2 regions of the Selenomonas sp. KH1T6 genome follow, and region 1 is predicted to be linked to the other one. Evidence: riboswitches for the same ligand, from Rfam matches in the RefSeq annotation. Region 1 holds a riboswitch; the other holds the start of a gene.
What was found. Region 1 has a riboswitch for thiamine pyrophosphate ahead of cytX (putative hydroxymethylpyrimidine transporter CytX). Riboswitches for the same ligand answer to the same signal wherever they lie in the genome.
Positions count from the first base shown of each region.

Region 2: another riboswitch for thiamine pyrophosphate. It lies ahead of thiS (sulfur carrier protein ThiS); the one in region 1 lies ahead of cytX (putative hydroxymethylpyrimidine transporter CytX).

Region 1 covers NZ_FNWN01000018.1:19,231-31,117, forward strand. The annotation lists gene BLW59_RS11015 (RidA family protein) at 1-258, shown strand, start outside; gene BLW59_RS11020 (threonine synthase) at 369-1,412, shown strand; gene BLW59_RS17770 (hypothetical protein) at 1,539-1,697, shown strand; partial or broken gene BLW59_RS11025 (YeiH family protein) at 1,751-2,733, shown strand; gene BLW59_RS11030 (hypothetical protein) at 3,139-3,402, shown strand; gene BLW59_RS11035 (haloacid dehalogenase-like hydrolase) at 3,470-4,558, shown strand; gene BLW59_RS11040 (MurR/RpiR family transcriptional regulator) at 4,677-5,552, opposite strand; gene BLW59_RS11045 (aspartate ammonia-lyase) at 5,750-7,138, shown strand; gene eno (phosphopyruvate hydratase) at 7,318-8,619, shown strand; gene cytX (putative hydroxymethylpyrimidine transporter CytX) at 8,847-10,061, opposite strand; TPP riboswitch at 10,139-10,242, opposite strand; gene BLW59_RS11060 (putative manganese-dependent inorganic diphosphatase) at 10,434-11,887, shown strand, end outside.
Region 2 covers NZ_FNWN01000033.1:1,209-13,095, forward strand. The annotation lists gene BLW59_RS14335 (hypothetical protein) at 298-630, shown strand; gene chvE (multiple monosaccharide ABC transporter substrate-binding protein) at 697-1,794, shown strand; gene BLW59_RS14345 (ATP-binding cassette domain-containing protein) at 2,068-3,618, shown strand; gene mmsB (multiple monosaccharide ABC transporter permease) at 3,618-4,820, shown strand; gene BLW59_RS14355 (xylulokinase) at 5,127-6,731, shown strand; gene araA (L-arabinose isomerase) at 7,043-8,467, shown strand; TPP riboswitch at 8,598-8,713, shown strand; gene thiS (sulfur carrier protein ThiS) at 8,775-8,969, shown strand; gene BLW59_RS14370 (thiazole synthase) at 8,984-9,763, shown strand; gene thiH (2-iminoacetate synthase ThiH) at 9,775-11,040, shown strand; gene BLW59_RS14380 (thiamine phosphate synthase) at 11,027-11,623, shown strand; gene BLW59_RS14385 (HesA/MoeB/ThiF family protein) at 11,628-11,887, shown strand, end outside.

The DNA.
Region 1 (11,887 bases):
GCAGCATTGCAGGCTCGTCAGTCTCTGCAGAACCTTGACAAGGTACTGATGGGAGCAGGGCTTGCTCGTGACAGGGTGGTTTCAGTACATATATATGTATCGGATATAAAGTGCTGGGATAAAGTTGACAAGGTCTATGCTGAATTCTTTGGCAATCATAAGCCAGCCAGAGTGGTGGTGCCGACAGGAAAAATGCATTACGGAGCTTTGGTGGAAATAGAGGCAGTAGCAGAGGAACGCGGCTTGATAGCAGACTGAAAAGGAAAAGAAATTCGTAAAGTCGAATTATATGTGCCAGAAGGGAGACGAGGATAATGAAATTTGTTTGTGCAAAATGCGGACATGCTGAGGAAGTAAACACCAAAAAAATGAAGTGTGATTGCGGAGGCCTGTGGAAAATTGAGTGTCAGGTGCCGAAGTATGATCCTGCTCTGATAGATAAAAATACCTGGAGCTTGTTTCGCTATAGGAAATTCATGCCCCTGGCAGATGAAACCTGGCGGCAGGTCACTTTGGGCGAGGGCATGACCCCTATCATCCCCTATGATAAGCATACACTGTTCAAGATGGATTATTTTATGCCTACGCTTTCTTTTAAGGACAGGGGAGCAGCGGTGCTTGTTTCCTATATCAAGTCTTTGGGCATAAAGTCAGTGGTGCAGGACAGCAGTGGCAATGCGGGCAACAGCGTGGCTGCATATTGCAACAGGGTGGGAATTGAGTGCGAGATTTTTGTGCCAGAGGGCACCTCGGATAAAAAAATCCGCATGATTGAGGCCCATGGGGCTAAAGCTAACATAGTACCGGGCAGCCGTGACCACTGTGCCGAGGTTTGTTGGGAAAAGGTGGAACGTGAAGGAGTGTACTATGCCAACCATGTGTACAATCCCTTTTTCTACGAAGGCACCAAGACTTATATCTATGAGACTTATGAGCAGTTGGGACGCATGCCTGAGCATATTTTTGTTCCTCTGGGCAATGGCACCCTTTTCATCGGTGTTATGAAAGGTCTGGAAGAGTTGTTGGCAAGCGGTGTTATAGAACGTATGCCGCAAGTGATAATCGTGCAGAGCGAGTTCTGTCAGCCTTTTGTGAAGGCCATGGAAAACGGAGACAAGGATATTACAGCAGCGCCTGTTGCACCTACCATGGCGGAGGGCATAGCCATTGGTCTGCCCCTACGTAGTGCGGAAATACTTGAGTATATCTACAGGCATAAGGTTCGGGGAATTACTATTCCCGAGGACAGGATTCTCGCCGCCAGAGAAAAGATTGCTCGCCGGGGCATTTACTGTGAACATACTACCGCTGCCGTCTATGCAGGATATGAGCACTATTGCGAGAAATACGGTCAACCCCAAGAGGCCTTGATCTCCATGTGCGGAGCGGGATTGAAGTCAGACCATGACTGATTCAGATTTATGATGAAGATGCCAGTGAACTGGAGGCGTTGAAGCAACTCCAGAACATGCTGCGGCAGGCGGCCTGATGGAAATATAACGCCTTGCTATCATGATTCATAAAGGGAACTTTTCTGCATGTTCATGGCAGATTTCCATAAACATCTTCAGGGTGGGAGTGAGGTGTTTGTTGGTGTGGTAGACCAGGCGAAAGTTTCGTTTGAATTGTATATGGGGGACGGTGAGCCTTATGAGGCTGCCGTCCTCGATTCCTCTTCCCAAAACTTGCAGGATTAAACGTGAAATGCTAAGATAGCCCTTGTCAATAGATATTGCAAGGGGGAACCTTTATGAAGAAAGAACATCTCCGGGGCATTTTCTTTGCCCTGGTTTTTGCGGTGCCGGCCTGGCTGTTGGGGCAGGAGTTTCCCATTGTGGGCGGGCCGGTGTTTGGTATTTTGCTGGGCATGATTTTTGCTGGGCTGCGCCGTCCCCAGGCGGTGGAGGCGGGCATTGCCTTCACGGGGAAGAAAATCCTCCAGTACGCCATCATCCTGCTGGGCTTTGAAATGAATCTGTTCCATGTGCTGGAGGTGGGCTCCCAGTCCCTGTCAGGATGATATTCACCTTGCTCACCGCCTTTGCCGTGGCCCTTTCCGTGGGAAAACTGCTGAATCTGGAGCGCAGCACTACCACCCTCATCGGCGCAGGTACGGCTATCTGCGGCGGCTCGGCCATTGCGGCAGTGGCGCCGGTTATCGGGGCCAAGGACAAGGACATCGCCTTTTCCATTTCCACCATCTTCCTGTTCAATGTGCTGGCGGTGTTCATCTTCCCCTTTCTGGGGCATCTGATGAATATGTCGGACTTCGGCTTCGGCATGTGGGCCGGTACGGCGGTGAATGATACGTCCTCCGTAGTGGCGGCAGGCTATTCCTACAGCGAGGAAGCAGGCGGCTTTGCCACCATCGTGAAGCTGACCCGCGCCCTGATGATCGTGCCCGTATGCCTCATCTTTGCCTTGCTCATGGCCAGGGAAAAGGCAGGCCAGGGACAGGGCTTCAAATTGGGGAAGATTTTCCCCTGGTTCATCCTCTGGTTCGTGGTGGCTTCCATCGTGAATACCACAGGGGTACTGCCTTCAGAGCTTGCCCATGCCCTGGGCAGCCTGGGCAAGTTCGCCATCGTGCTGGCCATGTGCGCCATCGGCCTCAATACCCGGCTGATGGAACTCGTGCGCCACGGCCTGGCCCCTATCGCCCTGGGCTTCTGCTGCTGGGCGGCAGTGGCCTGCATGTCTCTTTTGGTACAGTATGTGACGGGAATATTATAAAGGCGGATATTTATCCTACAAAATGGAGCTGTCAGGAGATTTCATCTGTTTGCTGGGATTTGATATGTTTATTAAGCATACGCGGTATTTTATGGATAATGAAGCTGGAAATAAACACAATATTATCGACACGATTCGAGTTATGGAGCTTCTGCCCTTCTGATAGGTTGTTTGGATGGCTACATATTGGTTTTCCGTAGAAAAAAGACCTGATATGCTCCCCCTATGATGACAGTTTTATTTTTCACTGTCTCTCATAGGGGGAGTATATCATTTTGCTGTAGGCTTGGTCCTTAGCTCGTTTTGAAAGAATATGATGCGAGTACTTACAAAAAGGAATAGGGTAACTCTGAAGCGAATTATGTCAATGGAACTTATGATGACCATGCACATAGAGGCGCAGACATGGCAAGAGAAATCCTGCTGAGAAATGCCTTGGCCGATCCAAAGGAAATTGATTGCATTTGCTCGGCTATATACCATCATGATGATAAACTGCTGACAGATGAGCCATTTGATGAAGTGCTGAAGGATGCAGATGTCATGCATCACACCTTCGATGATCTCACGAACTATTACAACATGAAGAAATGGCCCTCGCCGATTCGGTGGGGGCTTTTACTGTTCTATGGCAGGAAAAAGGGGGGCTTAGAAGGAATAGGGGAGTAGGAGTGGATGTGCTGGATGGAACGCCAGTGCTGGATTTGAAGGTGCAGAAGGAAAGGGAGGATTAAACATGAGACACGGAAGAATCTGCGTTACGCTGATGGCAGCTGCTGTTGGTCTTGGATGTCTACTATGGCAGCCCCAGGGAGAAGCGGCTAGCCGTGCCGAAATCGCAGCGATAAACGTTGTGGATGCCAGTGACTTCAAGTATTGGAATGAGGATTCGCCCACTAAGGCGAAGATTGTTAAATTCGTAGAAGAGGCCACAAATCCTATCAGCAAGAACTTCATCCCTCCAGCCTATCGTATTGCCACTTTTGATATGGATGGTACATTTTACTGCGAAACTGCACCACTGTATTTCCAGGAAGTCATGTTCCTCCATCGTGTCCTTGAAGATAATTCGTATACCCCGCCCAAGGATTTGTTAGCTCTAGCAAAAAAGATTAAGCCTAAAGTGTACAATAAGGAAAAACTCACACCTGCGGAGGATAAACTGTATTTTAAAGGACTGACCAAGGCCTATGAGGGCATGACACCTGAAGAATACAGGAAGTATGTTCGCGAGTTCATGGAGACCAATGAAACAGGCTTATCAAATCTCAAACGTGGCGAGGCTTTTTATCTGCCCATGGTAGAGATTATTTCTTATTTGGCGAACAATGGCTTTGCCGTGTATATAGATTCGGCTTGTGGATACCTCACCACGCGGGAATTAGTGGAAGGCGTTATACCTATTCAACCAGACCGAATTATTGCTTCAGACTTTGTGTTTACCTCTACGAAAATGGGCAAAGATAAGGCCGGTAATCACTTCTTTGACCGACATCAGGAGAAGATAGTCATTTCAGGCAAACCTCTCGTTGATAATGCCAAGACTATGAAGATATTCTCACTGCTGAACCAAATTGGCAAGAAGCCGGTTTTGTCGTTTGGAAATTCAATGGGTGACAGTGGTATGTTGGAATACACCTTGCAAGATAATCCCTATAACAGCGAGGCATTCTTCGTGCTCTGTGACGATACGGAGCGCGAGTTGGGAAATACAGAAAAATCCAGCAAGCTGAAAGAGTTTGCTATTGAGCGTGGTTGGAATACTATCTCGATGAAGGACGAGTTCAAGACTATTTATGGAGAAAAGGTTGAAAGGACAAGATAATCCGGCTCACCGCCTTTGCCGTGGCCCTCTCCGCAGGTGACAGGGATATTGTAAGCTGCATGAAAAACAAAAGGGGATGTGCATAAGTGAAATTACACTCATGCACATCCCTTTGCTTTCACGAGGTGAAGACATGGGTCCCTTTGGTGAAGCTTTCAAAAAGCTCCAACTGTCTCACGGAAGTCTCGGGGGAGAGCTTGGCCACCTTTTTGGCGATGGCTTCCGCCACGTAAAGGGCGGGGGTCATGTGGTCCACGTAAGTGCGGTACTCTATATCCACGCCTATGGAAATCTCGGACAGCTCCGTGATCCTGTTGGCGGGAATGGAGGTGACGCAGACCAGGGGGACGCCTTTCTCGTGGAAGAACTGGGCCAGGGCATAGGACATGGCTGGGAAGCGGGGAAAGGTGAAGATGAGGGCCGCGTCCTCCGACCACCCTTCCTCGGGCAGCAGGGGAAAGAGGGAGTTGCCCCAGCCACTGATGCGGAACACGTTGCGCCTGATGCGGGAAAGAAAATAGGACATATATTCCGCCAGGAAGGCGGAGGCCTGGAAGCCTACTATATAGACGTTCCTGGCCCGGGAAAGCAGTTCCGCCGCCTGCAGCACCTGCGCTTCGTCAATGGACTTTTCTGCCTTGTGTAGAGAATCTATGCAGGGCTGGAAAAAGCCGCCCTTCTTCCCCTGTTTCTCCTCCGTTCCGTTCTCACCGGCCTCGTCCGCGGAAAGGAACATATCCACCGTGTTGATCTCCCGCTGCAGGATGCGGTGCAGCGCTGATTGGAGCCCCGGGAAGCCGTCGTAGCCCAGCTCCTCGGCAAAGCGTATCACTGTGGAGCCGCTCACCCCCGCCATACGGGCCAGCTTGGTGGAGTTCTGGAAGGCTGCCGTCTTGTAATTTGCCAGGATGAAATCAGCCAGCTTCTGCTGCTTGGCAGAGAGGCTTTCCCTGCGCTCTCCTATCCTGACCAGGACGTCGTCGTTTTTTTGCATGGGATGCTCCTTTCCTGATGATGAGGTTTCCTTTGATAATCAATTATAGTGAATAATTTTATTCAATTCAAGCAAAAAAATTTCATAAGCAGACTCCATGAAGAAATTTCTTCATTTTTCCATTGACTTCTCCCTGGTGCAATGATAATATGTCTACAACGAAGAATAATTTTCTTCAAAATAGGGAGGAAATAAAAATGAGGAAAGAGCATGATTTCTTAGGCGAACTGGAAGTTCCCGATGAGGTATATTACGGCGTGCAGACCATGCGGGCCATCGAGAATTTCAGCATCACCGGCAGGAAGCTGGATGAGGACTTCATCAAATCCATGGCCAAGGTGAAGAAGGCAGCTGCCCAGGCCAATATGGAAACCGGGCGTCTGGACAGGAAAATAGGCAATGCCCTGGTGCAGGCTGCCGAGGAAATCATCGACGGCGAGTTTATGGATCAGTTCCCGGTGGACCCCATCCAGGGCGGCGCCGGCACTTCCATCAATATGAACATGAACGAGGTGCTCTGCAACAGGGCCCTGGAGATCATCGGCGAGGCAAAGGGGCGCTATGACATCATCTCCCCCAACAACCACGCCAACATGGCCCAGTCCACCAACGATTCCCTGCCCACGGCCATCAAGGTCTGCCTCACCTACAAGAGCCACAAGGTCACCTCTGCCCTTGATTACCTGGCCTCCGCTTTGGAACAGAAGGCCGAGGAGTACAAGGACGTGCTGAAGATGGGCCGCACCCATTTGCAGGATGCAGTGCCCATCACCCTGGGCCAGGAAATGGGCTCCTACGCCTCCGCCATCCGCCGCAGCATCCGCCGGGTGGAGTGGGCCATCGACAGCATCCGCCTCATCAATATGGGGGGCACGGCAGTAGGCACGGGACTGAATGCCGAGCCTGCCTATATCAAGGCCGTGGCCAGGAAGCTGCGGGAGATCACCGGGGAGAACTTCGAGACCTCCACCAACATCATTGATGCCACCAACAACACCGATGGCTTCGTGGATGTGTCTTCTGCCCTGAAGAACACGGCCCTGGTGCTCATCAAGATGGCCAATGACTTCCGTCTCATGGCTTCCGGCCCCCGCTGCGGCCTTGCCGAGATCAGCCTGCCCAAGCGCCAGCCCGGCTCCTCCATCATGCCCGGCAAAGTGAATCCCGTCATCGCCGAGGTGCTGGATCAGGCCTGCTACCAGGTCATCGGCAACGACCTGGCCGTGACCCTGGGTGTGGAGAACGGCCAGCTGGAGCTGAATGTCATGGAGCCCATCATGGCCTACAATCTCTTCAGCTCCATGAACTACATCGCCGCCGGCTGCCGCACCTTCGTGGACAAGCTTCTCCAGGGCATGGAGCCGAACAGGGAGCAGTGCCAGAAGTGGGTGGATAACAGCGTAGGTGTGGTGACGGCGCTTCTTCCCCACATCGGCTACGAGCAGTCCGCCATGCTGGCCAAGGAAGCCTACAACACGGGCCGCCCCATCAGGGAAATCATCCTGGAAAAGGGCATCCTCCCGGAGGAGAAGCTCAACCATATCATGTCCCCCGAGCAGATGACCCGCCCCGGCATCACCAACTGACGACAGTATCGATGAGGCTACTGCACCATAATGAACGCGCAGCAGCCTCATTTTGGAAAAACGGTGCGAATGGCATAAATCCACGGCGTGTCCGTGAAAGCCCAGATTAAATGATAATGACTTGCAATATCATTTAATCTGGGCTATAATAATATCATGATTGAGAGGAGGCAAAGTCCATGAAAGATTATTTACAGATCATGCAGGTCATTGGCCGGGAAATCATTGATTCCCGTGGCAATCCTACAGTAGAGGCTGAGGTCACCCTGGCAGACGGCTCAGTTGGCAGGGCGGCGGCTCCCAGCGGTGCTTCCACTGGCGAGTTCGAAGCTTTGGAGCTCAGGGATGGTGACAAGGATAGATACGGCGGCAAGGGCGTGTCCCAGGCGGTGGCGAACATCAATGAGAAGATTGCCCCGGCGGTGGCAGGCCTTGATGCTTCGGATATCTACGGCGTGGATGCCGCCATGCTGGCTCTGGACGGCACAGAAGATAAGTCAAAGCTGGGAGCCAATGCCATTCTGGCAGTATCCCTGGCCGCAGCCAAAGCAGCTGCTGCCGCCCAGGATATTCCCCTGTATCGCTTCCTGGGAGGCCTTGCCGGCAACCATCTGCCTGTGCCCATGATGAATATCCTGAATGGCGGCGCCCATGCCACAAATTCAGTGGATACCCAGGAGTTCATGATCATGCCTGCAGGAGCGCCTACTTTCCGTGAGGGCCTCAGGTGGTCCACGGAGGTTTTCCACGCCCTGCAGTCCCTGCTGAAAAAAGAGGGTAAGGCTACTTCCGTAGGCGATGAGGGGGGCTTTGCCCCTGACCTTTCCTCTGATGAGGACACCATCGAGCACATCCTGCAGGCCATACGCGAAGCAGGATATGAGCCCGGGAAGGACTTTGTCCTGGCCATGGATGCCGCAAGCTCTGAATGGAAAAGCGAAAAGGGCAAGGGACATTACAAGCAGCCCAAGTCCGGCAGGGAATTCACCTCTGCCGAGCTGATTGCTCACTGGAAATCCCTGGTGGAGAAGTATCCCATCTACTCCATCGAGGACGGTTTGGATGAGGAGGACTGGGAAGGCTGGCAGCAGATGACCAGGGATCTGGGCGACAAGGTGCAGCTGGTGGGAGATGACCTGTTTGTCACCAACACCAAGCGGCTGAAGAAAGGCATCGAAGGCGGCAGCGGCAACTCCATCCTCATCAAGCTGAATCAGATAGGCACCCTTTCCGAGACGCTGGAAGCCATCAAGATGGCCCACCAGGCAGGTTACACGGCCATAGTCTCCCATCGCAGCGGTGAGACAGAGGATACCACCATCGCAGACCTGGCAGTGGCCCTCAATACGGATCAGATCAAGACAGGAGCCCCCTCACGCTCTGAGAGGGTGGCCAAATACAACCAGCTGCTGCGCATAGAAGAAGAACTGGGGGAAAGCGCTGTCTACGCAGGCATGGCTGCCTTCAAGCACAAGAAGTGATGACGTCGTCAAGGCAATGAAGGCCTTCACAAATGACTGCCTGATCCAAAGCGCGGAACCAGGGTCGGGTGCATTTGAAAAGAACAAAATGCTCCAAGCAGCCTAACGTGCTTTGACAAATATGAGAAAGAAAAATCACCTTGCCGAGAGTTTGGCAAGGTGATTTTTTAGCGCATTTGCTTGCTCCTTCAGCCAGGAGCCTCAATCTCACATTGGAGGATATTTCCTTACAGGGTAGCAGGCTCCTCTTTTTCCTTCTGCCTGTTGCCCAGGACAATGGCAGCAGCGCTGAGGCACATGGTGAGCAGCATGTCCGGCAGAGTGCTGCCTATGGGCAGGTCAGTTTCCATCAGGAAGCGGTAGAGGAGGAAACCGGCCAGCCACACCAGCAGATTGGACCAGCAGAAAAGACTTGTCTCATAGTTGCGGGAGGCCATGAGATGATTGACCAGCTGTACGGCAATCATGGGGGCAAAGACTGAGCCGATGAAGTAGAGGAAATCCGTGAAATCCAGCAGGGGCAGGAAGATGGCTCCACCTGTGCCCAGCAGGGTGACAGCTATGGCCAGGGCTTTTCCCTTTGCTTTGGAGGACAGGGCTTCGCCGGACACTCCTGCAGAATAGGCATCCAGATAAGTGGTGGTGACGGTGGAAAAGAGGATGATGGCCAGGCCCGCCAGCCCCAGCCCGGACTTCAGCATGATTTGGGCGATATCCGCCTCCCCGAAAGCCAGGGCGGCCCCCAGGCCCATGAGGTACATCCAGGAGCTCACCAGACCGTAGACGATGGTGCTCACCGCCGCTGCCCTGACAGGCTTTTGGGCCTTGCGGGTGTAATCGCTGATAAGGGGCAGCCAGGAAAGGGGCATGGCAATGGAAAGCTCCAGGGCCAGGCCGAAACTCATGGCTTCGGCAGGCAGGGGGGCAGCCCCGCTGGCGCTGGCGAGATTGCTGCTGAGCAGCAGGGTGAGCAGCAGCAGGGCCGCCATGGCCAGGGCGTTCAGCCTGCTCAGATTCTCCAGGCCAATGGCCAGCCACAGGATGATGAGCAGTCCTATCAGCAGGCACCAGAGCTCATGGCCTGCTCCTAAAAGCCCCCCGGCAGCCAGGGCCCCTTCATAGATCATGATGCCCGTCCAGCCCAAAAGCTGCAGGATATTGAGCCCTGCAAAGAGCAGGGCGCCCCTGCTGCCAAAGGTCATCTTGGCAGCTTCCATGGAACTTTTCCTCACTTTGCCGCCTATGACCCCTGCCCCAAAGAGCAGGGCGCAGCCTATGAGATGCCCCATGAAAATCGCCAGCATCCCCTGGCCGAAGCCCAGAGGGGCCAGGAAAGTGCCGGTCTGTATCTCGGCAATGGAAAGGGCAGCGCCGAACCAAATCAGGCCGTTGGCCCAAAGTGAGGTCCGTTTGGGTGATTGTGTCATCTGACAATTTTGCATGGTGATTCCTCCTTGTGTTGGGGAGGGAAAGGGCAAACGAAAAGGGACTATCCGGCTAAAGTTGGATAGTCCCTTGAAATATCGCTATTCCTGCTTCCCTACGTTGGCATTATCCAAATCAGGTGCGGTCGAAACGCATAGTTTCCTCTCAGCCCGTCTGCGAGCTCCCGTGTATGTGATTGTCTGGCTATACTTTAATACTTTAAGCCGGAGTTGTCAAATCAAATCGCTGGTCTGATTTACCGAGATATCATTGACACATACAAACCCATTTTATCTGTCGACAAGATGGGCATTCTAGCGTTATAATGTATACATGCTATAAGAGTCGGGGCTGTTGACGGCATCAGACAAGAGGAGGATTTTTTTTTCATGAATAGCACGAAACCAATCTATACCATCGGGCATCGCAATCCGGATACGGATTCCATCTGCTCGGCTATCGGCTATGCACATCTCAAGCAGGCACTGGGTGAGAACGTAGTGGCTGCCCGTGCTGGCAAGATCAATGCAGAGACCAAGTACGCCCTGGAGCATTTCCAGGTGGAGGAGCCCCTTTTGCTCACCGACCTTTATCCCCGGGTCAAGGATATCACCATCGACTGCAAGATCGTAGTGAAGCAGCATGATACTCTGCGCCATCTGGGTGAGGTCATGCGGGAGCATGATTTGAAGTCCGTGCCAGTCACCGACAGCAAAGGGGTGCTGGTGGGCATCGTCACCGTCAGCGATCTGGCTCAGCGCTACTTCCAGGAACTGGGCATGCAGAATCTGGCCAATATGCGGGTGCGCTATCGCGACATCATCCAGGCTACGGACAGCCAGGTGCTGGTGTCCGGTGAGGAAGGCGAGTTCATTAAGGGCAATGTGCGCATTGCTGCCGGCAGCCTCAACACCATCAAGAGCGTCATCAAGGAGCACGACATTGTCCTCATTGGCGATCGTCACGATGAGACCATCATCGACTGCGTGAAGCAGGGCATTGCCTGCCTGATTGTCACCGGCAATGGCCGCGTTTCCGCTGATGTCATCGAGGAAGCTGAGGAGCGCAATGTGTTCGTGCTTTCCACTCCTTACGACACCTATACAGTGGCCCGCCTGATCAACCAGTGCGTGCCCATCCGTCGCATCATGCACGACAATCCCGTGTGCTTCAAGCCTATGGACCTGCTCTCTGATATCAAAGGGGCCATGGAGGAGAACAATTACCGCAACTACCCCGTGGTGGAAAATGGCCATATCGTGGGCCTGGTAAGCCGTGACCGTCTCATGGTTTCCGAGCGTGAGCGGGTCATCCTGGTGGACCACAACGAGCGCGGCCAGGCCGTAGAGGGCATCGAAGAAGCCAAGATCATGGAGATCATCGACCACCATCGTCTGGGCGGCATCCAGACCAGCGAGCCCATCTACACCCATGCAGAGCCTGTGGGCTGCACAGCCACCATCGTGGCCAATATGCATTGGCACAGGGATATTGACATTCCTGCTTCCATTGCCGGCCTCTTGCTTTCCGCCATTATTTCCGACACGGTGCTCTTCAAGTCTCCCACCTGCACTGAGTATGACAAGATGACCGCCAAGCGGCTGGCTGAGATTGCCGGGGTGGACATCAATGAGTACGGCCTGGAAATGCTCAAGGCAGGTTCCGGCATCGGCGATATGACTCCTTCCGAGATTGCCAGGAACGACCTCAAGGAGTTCCGCATCGGCGACTACCGCATCATCGTCAGCCAGATTTCTGTCATGGACGAGAAGGAAGTGCTGGATCTGGAACCCCAGCTCATTGAGGCTATGGGCCATATCTGCGATAAGGAAGGCTTCGACAT
Region 2 (11,887 bases), on a different contig from region 1:
TTTTGATAGCGCTCGCAACGCTTATCGCAACACTCTTGAAGTAAGGAGGTAGCGGCATATCGCAAAAACCGGCGCTTCCTCACATTCTTTGTAAAAAGGGGAGTCCGGCAGCGCAACCCGTCGGTCACCTTTTCGTTAAGGCAATTATACCATTATATACGCCCCTTTTTCAAGGGGCTATTTTTGTGCATAAAATAAAAATTGCAATTCAACAATAAAGATGTTGACACAAACGCGACAGAGTGATATATTAAATACCGTAAGTTGTGCACGAACACAGAGAAAGGAGGAGAGGCCGTGAGGAGAGCTATGCAGGTGCTGCTTCTGATGATGCTGGTGACGTCGGGAATGACCGCCATCTTTGAAGGAAGCGAGCAGGCACTCTTGATTCTGGTCATGACTGGCTTCACTGGTCAGGGTTATCAGCTTATGTGCACGTCACATGATGACGATGAAGCCCGGGAGACTAATGCCAGGAAGCTGAAAGCGGTGGAGGTCTTCACTGCGGTTTGCGGCTTTATTTCCTTCTACTGGCCCAACAGCGTGGGGCTGAATGTGGCCATTGCCCTGTGTCTCATTTTTTACTGTGTAGGGATGCGATATATGAAGGAGGGGGCTGCGGAGGCGTAGGAAGCGAGTTCAGTGCAAGGGTTTGTCAGGTTTCATATCAACGGTTTTTCAACTGGAGGGAAAGCAATGTTCAAACTCAAGAAGTTAGTGGCAGCGGCGCTGGCAGGCGTCATGATGATTGCAGCAGCAGGCTGCGGTGGTGGTGCTTCGTCAGGCAGCAGTCCTGCAGGGGACGGACATAAGCGCGTAGGCGTGGCCATGCCGACCCAGTCCTCCCAGAGATGGATTCAGGACGGCGCCAACATGAAAGAAAAGCTGGAAGCTCTGGGATACGAAGTAGACCTGCAGTACGCCGAGGATGACGTACAGGCCCAGGTTTCCCAGATTGAGAACATGATTACCAATGGTGCTAACTGCCTGGTGGTTGCTTCCATCGACTCCAGCGCCCTGGTGAATGCACTGGAGCAGGCCAAGGCCAATAACATCCCTGTTATCGCTTATGACCGTTTGCTCATGGACACTGACAGCGTTTCCTACTATGCAACCTTCGATAACAAGGGCGTAGGCACCCTGATCGGCAAATACGTGGAGAAGCAGCTTGGCCTGGCTGAGGGCAAGGGCCCCTACAACGTGGAGTTCTTCGCAGGCTCTCCTGATGACAACAACGCTCACTTCCTCAACGATGGCGTGTTCGAAGTGCTGAAGAAGTACATCGACAACGGTCAGCTGGTAGTTCCTTCCAAGCAGACTGATTTCGACACCATCTGCACCCTGCGCTGGTCCCAGGAGACTGCACAGCGTCGCATGGAAGACCTGATTTCCGGCTACTACACCGATGGCAAGAAGCTGGATGCAGTTATTTCTCCCTTTGATGGCATCAGCTATGGTATCGCCGCAGCCCTGGAGGGCGCAGGCTACCAGGTTGGCAAGAACTGGCCTATCATCACCGGCCAGGATGCCGAGCTCATGGCTACCAAGAACATCATCTCCGGCAAGCAGACCATGACGGTCTTCAAAGATACCCGTACCCTGGCTGACAAGTGCGTGACCATGGTGCAGGCAGTGCTGGAAGGCAAGACCCCCGAGATCAACGATACCAAGTCCTATGACAACCACAAGTTGGTAGTTCCTTCCTACCTCTGCACTCCTGTTGCTGTAGATAAGACTAACTATCAGAAAGAGCTGGTAGATTCCGGATACTACAAAGCAGATCAGTTGAAGTAATTTGTCGATCAGACCTCCACCGCTTGCGGGGGAGGGGGACCACCGAAGGTGGTGGAAGGGGGAAGGAGGGTAACGACCCCTAGTACCCCCTTCCGTCAGCCCTTTGGGCTGCCACTGTCCGGGGAGCCCACCGGGCTCCCGCGCTTAAGCGCCCCCGTAAACGGGGCAGGTAAGGTCTATAAGTTAATTTGGCAATACTAAGTATAAGGGCGGAGCAATCCGCCTTTATATAAACAAGAAAATGTGCTCGTCCACATAACGGGAGGCGGCGGCATGGACAATATTTTGGAAATGCGCCATATCACCAAGGATTTCTCCGGGGTGAAAGCTCTGGATGATGTGAATCTGGTGGTGCGGCAGGGGGAGATACACGCCCTCTGCGGTGAGAACGGCGCAGGCAAGTCAACGCTGATGAATGTGCTGTCCGGGGTTTATCCCTACGGCAGCTATACAGGTGATATTGTTTACAAGGGCGAAGTCCAGAAGTTCAGCGACATCAAGGAAAGCGAAAAAACAGGCATAGTCATCATACATCAGGAACTGGCTCTTATACCTCTTTTGACGGTAGCTGAGAATATCTTCATGGGCAATGAGAACCTGAAATACGGCCAGGTCATAGATTGGGAGGAAACCCAGCGGCGGGCTGCCCAGGTGCTGGAGAGCATCGGCATGCACGAGAATGTGAACCGCAAGGTGGTAGACCTGGGCATGGGCCAGCAGCAGATGATTGAGATTGCCAAGGCACTGGCCAAGGATGCAAAGCTCCTGATTCTCGATGAGCCTACTTCGGCTTTGAACGATGAGGAAAGCAACACTTTGCTGGAACTGCTGCTTAAATTGAAGCAGAAGGGCCTCACCAGTATCATGATTTCCCATAAGCTGAATGAAGTTTCCAGGGTGGCAGACAGCATCACGGTTATCCGCGATGGCCATACCATCGAGACCATCCAGCGTGACCATGGTGAACCCATTGACGAGAACCGCATCATCAAGGGCATGGTGGGCCGGGAACTTACCAACCGTTACCCGGAGCGCCACGCCGAGATTGGTGAGACGGTGTTCGAGGTCAGGGACTGGACGGTGCAGGACGAGGATGACCCCACAAGGGAGCGTCTGTCCAATATTTCGTTCAATGTGAAGAAGGGCGAGGTAGTGGGCTTTGCCGGCCTGATGGGCGCAGGCCGCACGGAGCTGGCCATGAGTCTTTTCGGCCACACCTACGGCGCAGGCAGCCGGGGCAAGATTTTCAAGCATGGCAAGGAAATCACCATCCCCGATGTGCAGAGCGCCATTGACCAGCATATCGCTTATGTGCCTGAGGACAGGAAAACTTACGGCTTGGTGCTGATAGACGACATCAAGTGGAATATGTCCCTGGCCAGCCTGAAATCAAGATTTTCCAAGAACGGTATCTTGAAGCCCGATGACGAGGTTCATGCGGCAGAGGATTATTCAAAGAAAATCAATGTGAAGGCCGACAGTCTCACCCAGCGGGTGGAAAGCCTTTCCGGCGGCAACCAGCAGAAGGTAGTGCTGGCCAAGTGGATGCTTTCCGACCCGGATGTGCTTATCCTGGATGAACCTACCCGCGGCATCGACGTGGGTGCGAAATACGAGATTTACACTGTCATCAATCAGCTGGCAGAGTCCGGCAAGGCAGTGGTGGTCATTTCCTCGGATATGGAAGAACTGCTGGGCCTCTCTGACAGGGTTTACGTCCTCAATGAGGGCGAGATTGCAGGCGAGCTCCAGAAGGATGAATTTGACCAGGAAGCAGTTATGCGGATTATCATGGCACACAGCGCCAGAAGGGAGACAGCATAATGTCAGCACATGTATTAGCACCTGAAGCACACGGCGGCTTCAAGGAAAACTTGAAGGGTCTCAAGGAATACGGCATGATTATCGCGTTGGTGGTCATTTACGCCATCTTCGCATTCATGTCCGACTTCAAGAATGTATCACCCATGAACGTCAACAACCTCATCATGCAGAATTCTTACGTCATCGTGCTGGCACTGGGCATGCTGCTCTGCTGCCTCACCGGTAACGTAGATCTTTCCGTAGGTTCTGTTGTTGCTTTCTCCGGGGCTATTGCCGCTATCATGGTAGTGGATTACCAGATGGCCATTCCCCTGGCTATCCTGGCCGCCATCGGCATCGGCCTATTGGTAGGTGTCTGGCAGGGCTTCTTCATATCGAAATTGGGCGTGGCGCCATTCATAGTAACCCTTGCCAATATGCTGGTCTTCCGTGGCTTGGCTCTGGTAGTGCTGAACGGCCAGACCAAAGGCCCCCTGCCCCAGGAATTCACCCAGATTGGTGCAGGCTACATGCCCCAGTTCTTCACTACTATCGGCGGCACGAAGTTTGAGCTGCTGGCTCTTATGGCAGGCGTTCTGCTCTCTGCCCTGATTGTCTTCATGGAAATCCGTTCCCGCAGGAACAAGGCCAAGAACGGCTTTGAGGTTCCCTCTTTGGGAGCTTCCATCTTCAAGGTTGGCGTTTCCATCGCCATCGTGAACTTCTTCACTGTGAAGCTTGCTATGTACATGGGTCTGCCTCTGGTGCTCATGATTGTGGCAGTCCTCGTGGCTTTCTATGCTTTCCTTACCAACCGCACCGTGCCCGGTCGTCAGATTTACGCCGTGGGCGGCAACAGGAAGGCTGCAGCTCTCTCTGGTATCAAGGTCAACAAGGTCATGTTCTGGATCTATGTGAACATGGGCATCCTGGCAGGCCTGGCCGGTGTTATCCTCACCGCCCGCAATGCTTCTGCAACTCCTAAGGCTGGCGATATGTTCGAGATGGACGCCATCGCAGCCTGCTATATCGGCGGCACCGCAGTGCCCGGCGGCGAAGGCACCGTTACTGGCGCCGTGGTAGGTGCACTGATCATGGGTGTCTTGAACAATGGCATGTCCCTCCTGGGCTGGTCCGTTGATGTGCAGCGCGTTGTCAAAGGGCTGGTCCTGCTTGCAGCCGTAGCTATTGATTTGCACTTCAAGAGCAAGAAGAACGGTTGATTAGAATAGGAAATGTTCTGCAGGACCAGCGGGAGTGCCGGCGGCACTCCCTGGCTGAGAATGTTATAATCAGCAGCTTGTCAGGCCCAAGTAACGGAGGGCGGAGTTGATCTGCACTTCAAGAGCAAGAAAAACAGCTAATATTTAAGTTTCAGTTGTTCATTTTCTTTGGCGCAAAGAAAACGAACCAAAAGAAAACCGGACCTGGATCGCTTCACGCGAGTCCAAAGGTCCGCGGGGAGCGCCCATCCATGGGCGCCGGAGTTCGGGAGTTCGAGGGTTCGAATAGTTGAGGAGTGGATAGGGTTGGCTAAGGAAGATATTGTAAAAGCCCTGAACGCAGGTGACACGGCTTTGGGGTTGGAGCTGGGCTCTACTAATATCAAGGCTGTGCTGGTGGACAGCGAGGCCAGGGTGATTGCCGAGGGCAGCTACGGCTGGGAAAATCAGCTGGTGGATGGGATTTGGACTTATGCGCTGGCTGAAGTTTGGAAGGGAATTCGGGCTTGTTATGCAGAGCTTTCTGCTGATGTACAGACGAAGTACGGTGTGAAGCTCACGAAAATCGGCAGCTTTGGCGTCAGCGCCATGATGCATGGCTATCTTGCCTTTGATGAAAAAGGCGCTCAGCTGGCCCAGTTCCGCACCTGGCGGAACAATATCACCGGGGAAGCAGCCCGGAAACTCACGGAACTTCTGGGTTTCAATATTCCCCAGCGGTGGAGCATAGCCCATCTCTATCAGGCGATATTGAATGAAGAACCTGAGGTGCCAAGGCTTTCCTTCCTTACCACTCTGGCTGGCTACGTGCATTGGCAGCTGACTGGTGAAAAGGTGCTTGGTGTGGGGGATGCCTCAGGCATGTTCCCCATCGACGCTGCCACCGGGGGCTACGATGCAGAAATGGTTTTGAAGTTCCAGCAGCTAACTGAGGTCAGCCGTTTTGACTGGCGTTTGGCAGAGCTCCTGCCAGAGGTCAAGGCCGCTGGCACCGTGGCAGGTCATATCACTGAAGAAGGTGCAAAACTCCTTGACCCCACGGGGACTTTGGAGTCGGGCGCTCCCTGCGCTCCTCCGGAAGGGGATGCTGGCACGGGCATGGTGGCCACCAATGCGGTGCGCCCTGGCACGGGCAATATCTCTGTAGGCACCTCCGCTTTCTCCATGAATGTGCTCAGTGCGCCGCTTGCTGCTGTGCATGAGGACATAGATGTGGTCATGACCCCGGATGGGGCTCCTGTGGCCATGGTGCACACCAATAACTGCACCTCCGACCTCAATGCCTGGGTGGGACTTTTCGAGGAATTTGCCACCCTCGTGGGCTCCGATGTGAAGGGGGGCAAGCTCTACAGCTTGCTCTTGACTCACAGCAAGAGCGCCCGTCGTGATGCAGGCGGGCTCCTCAATTACAGCTGCCTGTCCGGGGAGAATGTTACCCGGGTGGAGGCAGGCCGTCCCTTGTTCGTCAGAGGGCCGAAGGCGAAGATGCACCTGCCGGAGTTCATGCTGACCCAGCTTTACGGTGCGCTGGCACCCTTGGCTGTGGGCATGCAGGTGCTCACAGAAGAGGAGCACGTGGAGGCTGAAGCCATGGTGGCCCAGGGTGGTCTCCTGAAAACCCCGGAGATTGCCCAGCAGGCGCTGGCTGACCTCCTGGGTATTCCCATCACGGTGATGGAGACTGCAGGCAGCGGTGGTCCCTGGGGCATGGCGGTGCTGGCACTCTTCCTTAACAAGAAGGGGGCAAATGAGAGTTTGCCGGACTTCTTGGAGAAGAATATTTTTGCCGAAGCAAAGAGTTCGACCCTGCCACCTATGGCAGAGGGACGCGAAGGGGCCAAGGCTTATATCAAGGCTTATAAAGAGGGGCTTAGATTAGAACGCATGGCTGGGGAGTGCATTAACGAGTGATGTTGGCAGCGGGACAGATGCTTTGATGTTATGATTGGCACTGAAATTTTATAAGGGCAAAGTGTATAGCAGTCCTTACCTCCACCGCTTGCGGGGGAGGTGGCAGCCCAAAGGGCTGACGGAAGGGGGGCCAGGGGGCGAATAGGTGACTTCGAAGGATACTTGTTCGGTTGATTTTCCCCCTTCCACCGTCTTCGACGGTCCCCCTCCAGGGAGCCCACCGGGCTCCCGCGCTTACGCGCCCCCCGCAAGCGGTGGAGGCCTTGGCACTCACCTTTACTGTAGCTTAACTAGAAAAAGGAGTTTTACAAATGCTTAAATTACCTGATTATGAATTTTGGTTTGTGGCTGGCAGCCAGTTCCTTTATGGTGAGGAGCAGCTGAAGAATGTGGCCCGTGATGCAGAGGATATCGTCAAGAAGCTCAATGAGAGCGGGTCCCTGCCCTATAAAGTGGTCTGCAAGGGGGTTATGACTACAGCTGACGGCATCACCCAGTTCATGAAGGATGTGAACTACCACGAGGAAGTGGCAGGCGTCATCACCTGGATGCATACTTTCTCTCCGGCCAAGAACTGGATTCGCGGCACGGTGCTGCTGCAGAAGCCACTCCTGCATCTGGCTACCCAGTATCGTCAGGATATTCCCTACGATACCATTGATTTCGATTACATGAACCTGAACCAGAGTGCCCATGGCGACCGTGAGTATGCTTACCTCAACAGCCGTCTGAACCTCAAGAACAAGATTGTCTACGGCTTCTGGGGCGATGAAGAGGTGCAGGCTGAGATTGCCAGCTGGCAGGATGTGGCCGTGGCCTACAACGAGAGCTTCAAGCTGAAGGTCTGCCGCTTTGGCGACACCATGCGTGATGTGGCTGTCACCGAGGGTGACAAGGTGCAGGCTCAGATCCAGCTGGGCTGGACGGTAGATTACTGGCCGGTAGGCGATCTGGTAGAAGTTATTGACGCTGTTTCCGAAGATGATATTGACAGGGAGTATCAGGAACTGCGCAACAAGTATGACCTGGCTCCCCAGCATAACGATGCTGCCAAATTCACCGAATCTGTGAGATATCAGCTGCGGGAGTATCTGGGTATCAAGAAGTTCCTGGATGACAGGGGTTACACCGCCTTCTGCACCAACTTCCAGGACCTCAAAGGCCTCAAGCAGCTGCCGGGCCTGGCTGCCCAGCTTCTCATGGCTGAGGGCTACGGCTTTGGCGCTGAGGGTGACTGGAAGCATGCGGCCCTCACCCGCCTGCTGAAGATTTTGGCTCACAATGACCGCACTGTGTTCATGGAGGACTACACCCTGGATCTCCGCAAGGGCCACGAAGCCATCTTGGGTGCCCACATGCTGGAGGTTGACCCCACCATTGCCAGTGACAAGCCCAGGGTGGAGGTACACCCGCTGGATATCGGCGGCAAAGATGACCCTGCCCGCCTGGTGTTCACCGGCGCAGACGGCAAGGCTGTGGATGTCACCGTGGCTGACTTCCGCGAGGGCTTCCGTCTGATTTACTACCCTGTTGACTGCCGCAAGGCTGAGGCTGAGACGCCGCATCTGCCTGTAGCCAAGCAGCTCTGGACTCCTACCGTGGGCCTCAGGAAGGGCTCGGAGGAGTGGATGAAGGCAGGTGGCGGACATCACACTGTCCTTTCCTTCACCATCACCCCGGAGCAGCTCCATGACCTGGGCACCATGCTGGGCATGGAACTGGTAGAAATCCTTTAATTTAGCTTTCTCCAATTCTTTTTCTCATAAATCCCAACATCAAAGGCAGCCTTGTCATGAGGCTGCCTTTGATGTTTTGGCAAAAAAGCCTTTACCTCAAGGGGGCAATGGTGTTACAATAAGGGAGTAATTTCATAGCGAGGGGAGCTTGTGGCTTTTAGCATAGCAGGCTGAGAGGGGACTTGAGGTTCCGACCCATAACCTGATTTGGATAATGCCAACGTAGGGATGTGCAGGAAAACTGTATTTTTTAGGGACTGTCCGAAGCGGGCAGTCCCTTTTTGGTGCGCCGAAAGGGGGTGGGAGCATGGTGAAGATAAACGGTGCAGATGAACAGGCGGCAGGCAGCAGCCTGGCTGATTGGCTGCAGGCAAAGGGCTATGGGGGCAGGATGATTGCTGTGGAGTATAACGGTGAGATCATTTCCCGGGAGCATTATCCCCAGGTAGTGCTGCATGATGGTGATGTGGTGGAAATAGTCTGCTTCATGGGCGGCGGTTGAAGGAGGTCTTGGTGATGGCAAATAAGATGAATGATTGCTGGCAGCTGGGGGGACGGAAGTTCAAGTCCCGATTCATTTTAGGCTCGGGCAAGTATTCCTTGCGGCTGATTGAAGCAGCGGTGCAGGATGCGGGGGCAGAGATTGTGACCCTGGCGGTACGCCGGGCTAATACCCAGGACAAGGAAAACATTCTGGATTACATACCGAAGCAGGTGACGCTGCTGCCCAATACTTCCGGGGCACGCAACGCAGAGGAGGCGGTACGCATTGCCAGGCTGGCCCGGGCCATGGGATGCGGGGATTTTGTCAAGGTGGAAATCATGCGGGACAGCAAGTACCTGCTGCCGGACAACAGCGAAACCATCAGGGCGACGGAGCTGCTGGCTGAGGAAGGCTTCACAGTTCTGCCCTACATGTACCCTGATTTGAATGTGGCCCGGGATTTGGTCAGCGCCGGGGCAGCGGCAGTCATGCCGCTGGCTGCGCCTATCGGGTCGAACAAGGGGCTGGCTACCAAGGATTTTATCCAGATTCTCGTGGATGAGATTGACCTGCCGATTATTGTGGATGCGGGCATTGGCGCGCCTTCCCAGGCTTGTGAGGCCATGGAGATGGGAGTGACGGCCATCATGGCAAATACTGCCTTGGCAACGGCGGGGAATTTGCCGCTGATGGCTGCTGCCTTTCGGCAGGCCATTGAAGCGGGGCGCAAGGCTTATCTTTCCGGGCTGGGCCGGGTGCTCAGCCGGGGTGCGGAAGCCTCAGACCCCCTGACTGGATTTCTGCGTGCTTAGGGGGTGGCAAGATGAGTGAAACAGAGAGGAAAAACAGCTTCTTGGTAGATTCCAGGCACCTTAGCGCCAAGGCGCTGGAGCGCAAGCATGAGCTGGAAAACAATCCTGCCAGCAGGAAAAGCCCCCTGGAGTATTTCCCGGAAATGGAGCAGCTGGTTTCGCCGGTGGAGCAGGCAGTGCTGGCGGAAATGGAAGCCTATGATTACAACCGCTATACGGCGGCAGATGTGCGGCGGGCTTTGAGCCATGCCACCTGCACCAAGGAGGATTTCAAGGCCCTGCTGTCGCCTGCGGCCATGCCCTTTTTGGAGGAAATGGCCCGGCGGGCCAGGCGGGAAACCAGTCGTCATTTCGGCAATACGGTGTACCTTTTTACCCCCCTTTACATTGCCAATTACTGCGAGAATTACTGCGTGTATTGCGGTTTTAACTGCTACAACCACATTCGTCGCCTGCAGCTTGATGCAGAGCAGATTGAGCATGAAATGCAGGTCATTGCCCAAAGCGGTATGGAAGAGATCTTGCTGCTCACCGGGGAGAGCAAGACGAAAAGCGATTTGTCTTACATCGGTCAGGCTTGCAAGCTGGCCCGGCGGTATTTCCGCAATGTGGGGCTGGAAATCTATCCGGTGAATACGGCAGACTACCGCTACCTGCATGAATGCGGCGCTGATTACGTGACGGTCTTTCAGGAGACGTATGATTTGGAGGTTTATGAAAAACTGCATCTTCTGGGGCACAAGCGGGTATTTCCGTACAGATTTGCGGCCCAGGAGCGGGCCTTGAAGGGCGGCATGCGGGGCGTGGGCTTTTCGGCGCTTTTGGGACTGGCGGATTTTCGTCGTGATGCGCTGGCCACGGCGCTGCATGTCTGGCATTTGCAGCGGCGCTACCCCTGGGCGGAATTTTCCCTGTCCTGCCCCAGGCTGCGGCCTATCATCAACAACGACAAGATAACGCCCCAGGGGGTGGGGGAGCGGGAGCTTTGCCAGGTGCTTTGCGCCTATCGCCTTTTCCTGCCTTTTGCCGGGATTACGGTGTCCTCCCGTGAAAGGGCAGATTTTCGCAATGGCATTGCCAAAATCTGCGCCACGAAGGTATCGGCCGGTGTATCTACGGGCATCGGCGACCATGAGGAAAAATACGCAGGACAGCAGGAGGGCGCACAGGGGGACGAGCAGTTTGCCATCGCTGATAACCGCAGTATCGACAAAATGTATGACGATATGAGCAGGGAGGGCTTGCAGCCGGTGCTCAACGATTATGTCTATGTGTAAGGTGGATTGGCCAAAGGTCATGGCGGTGACGAACAGGCACCTGTGCCAGGGGGATTTCCTGGCTCAGGTGGAAAAGATTGCCAGCCGCAGGCCCGGAGGAATTCTGCTCAGGGAAAAGGATTTGCCGGAGGAAGCCTATGCCAGTCTGGCTCAAGAGGTGGCAACCCTTTGCAAAGCCTGGTCGGTGCCACTGTACCTGCACACTTTCCCTCTGCCAGTTCAAGCTGTCAGGGCAGCGGGGCTTCATCTGCCCTTGATGCGGCTGCGGCAGGCATCAACTGCAAGGGAACTGCCACAGGCAAGAATTGGTGCTTCCTGCCACAGTGTGGCGGAGGTGCAGGAGGCGGCAGGCAGAGGGTGCTCCTATGTGATAGCCGGACATATTTATGCCACGTCATGCAAGGAGGGGCTGCCGGGGAGAGGGCTGTCCTTTCTGCAGTCGGTCTGCCGGGCAGCCGGCACTATGCCTGTCTACGCCATTGGCGGCATTACACCTGACAGGATGACAGAAGTGCTCTCTGCCGGAGCCGCCGGAGTCTGTGTGATGAGCGGCATGATGAGGGATTCGGAATGGTGGAGGTGACTTTATGTCCTTAGAGGCAGCAGAACAGGAACGCTATGCCCGGCAGATTATTTTGCCGGAGTTTGGCCAGGCAGGACAGGAAAAATTAAAACAGGCCCGGGTGCTGGTGGTGGGGGCTGGGGGCCTTGGCTCCCCGGCGGCCTTTTATCTGGCAGCTGCAGGGGTGGGCACCGTGGGGCTGGCGGATTTTGACCGGGTGGAGCTGTCGAATCTGCAGCGCCAGCTCCTGCACAGCACGCAGGATTTGGGCCGCCCCAAGGTGGA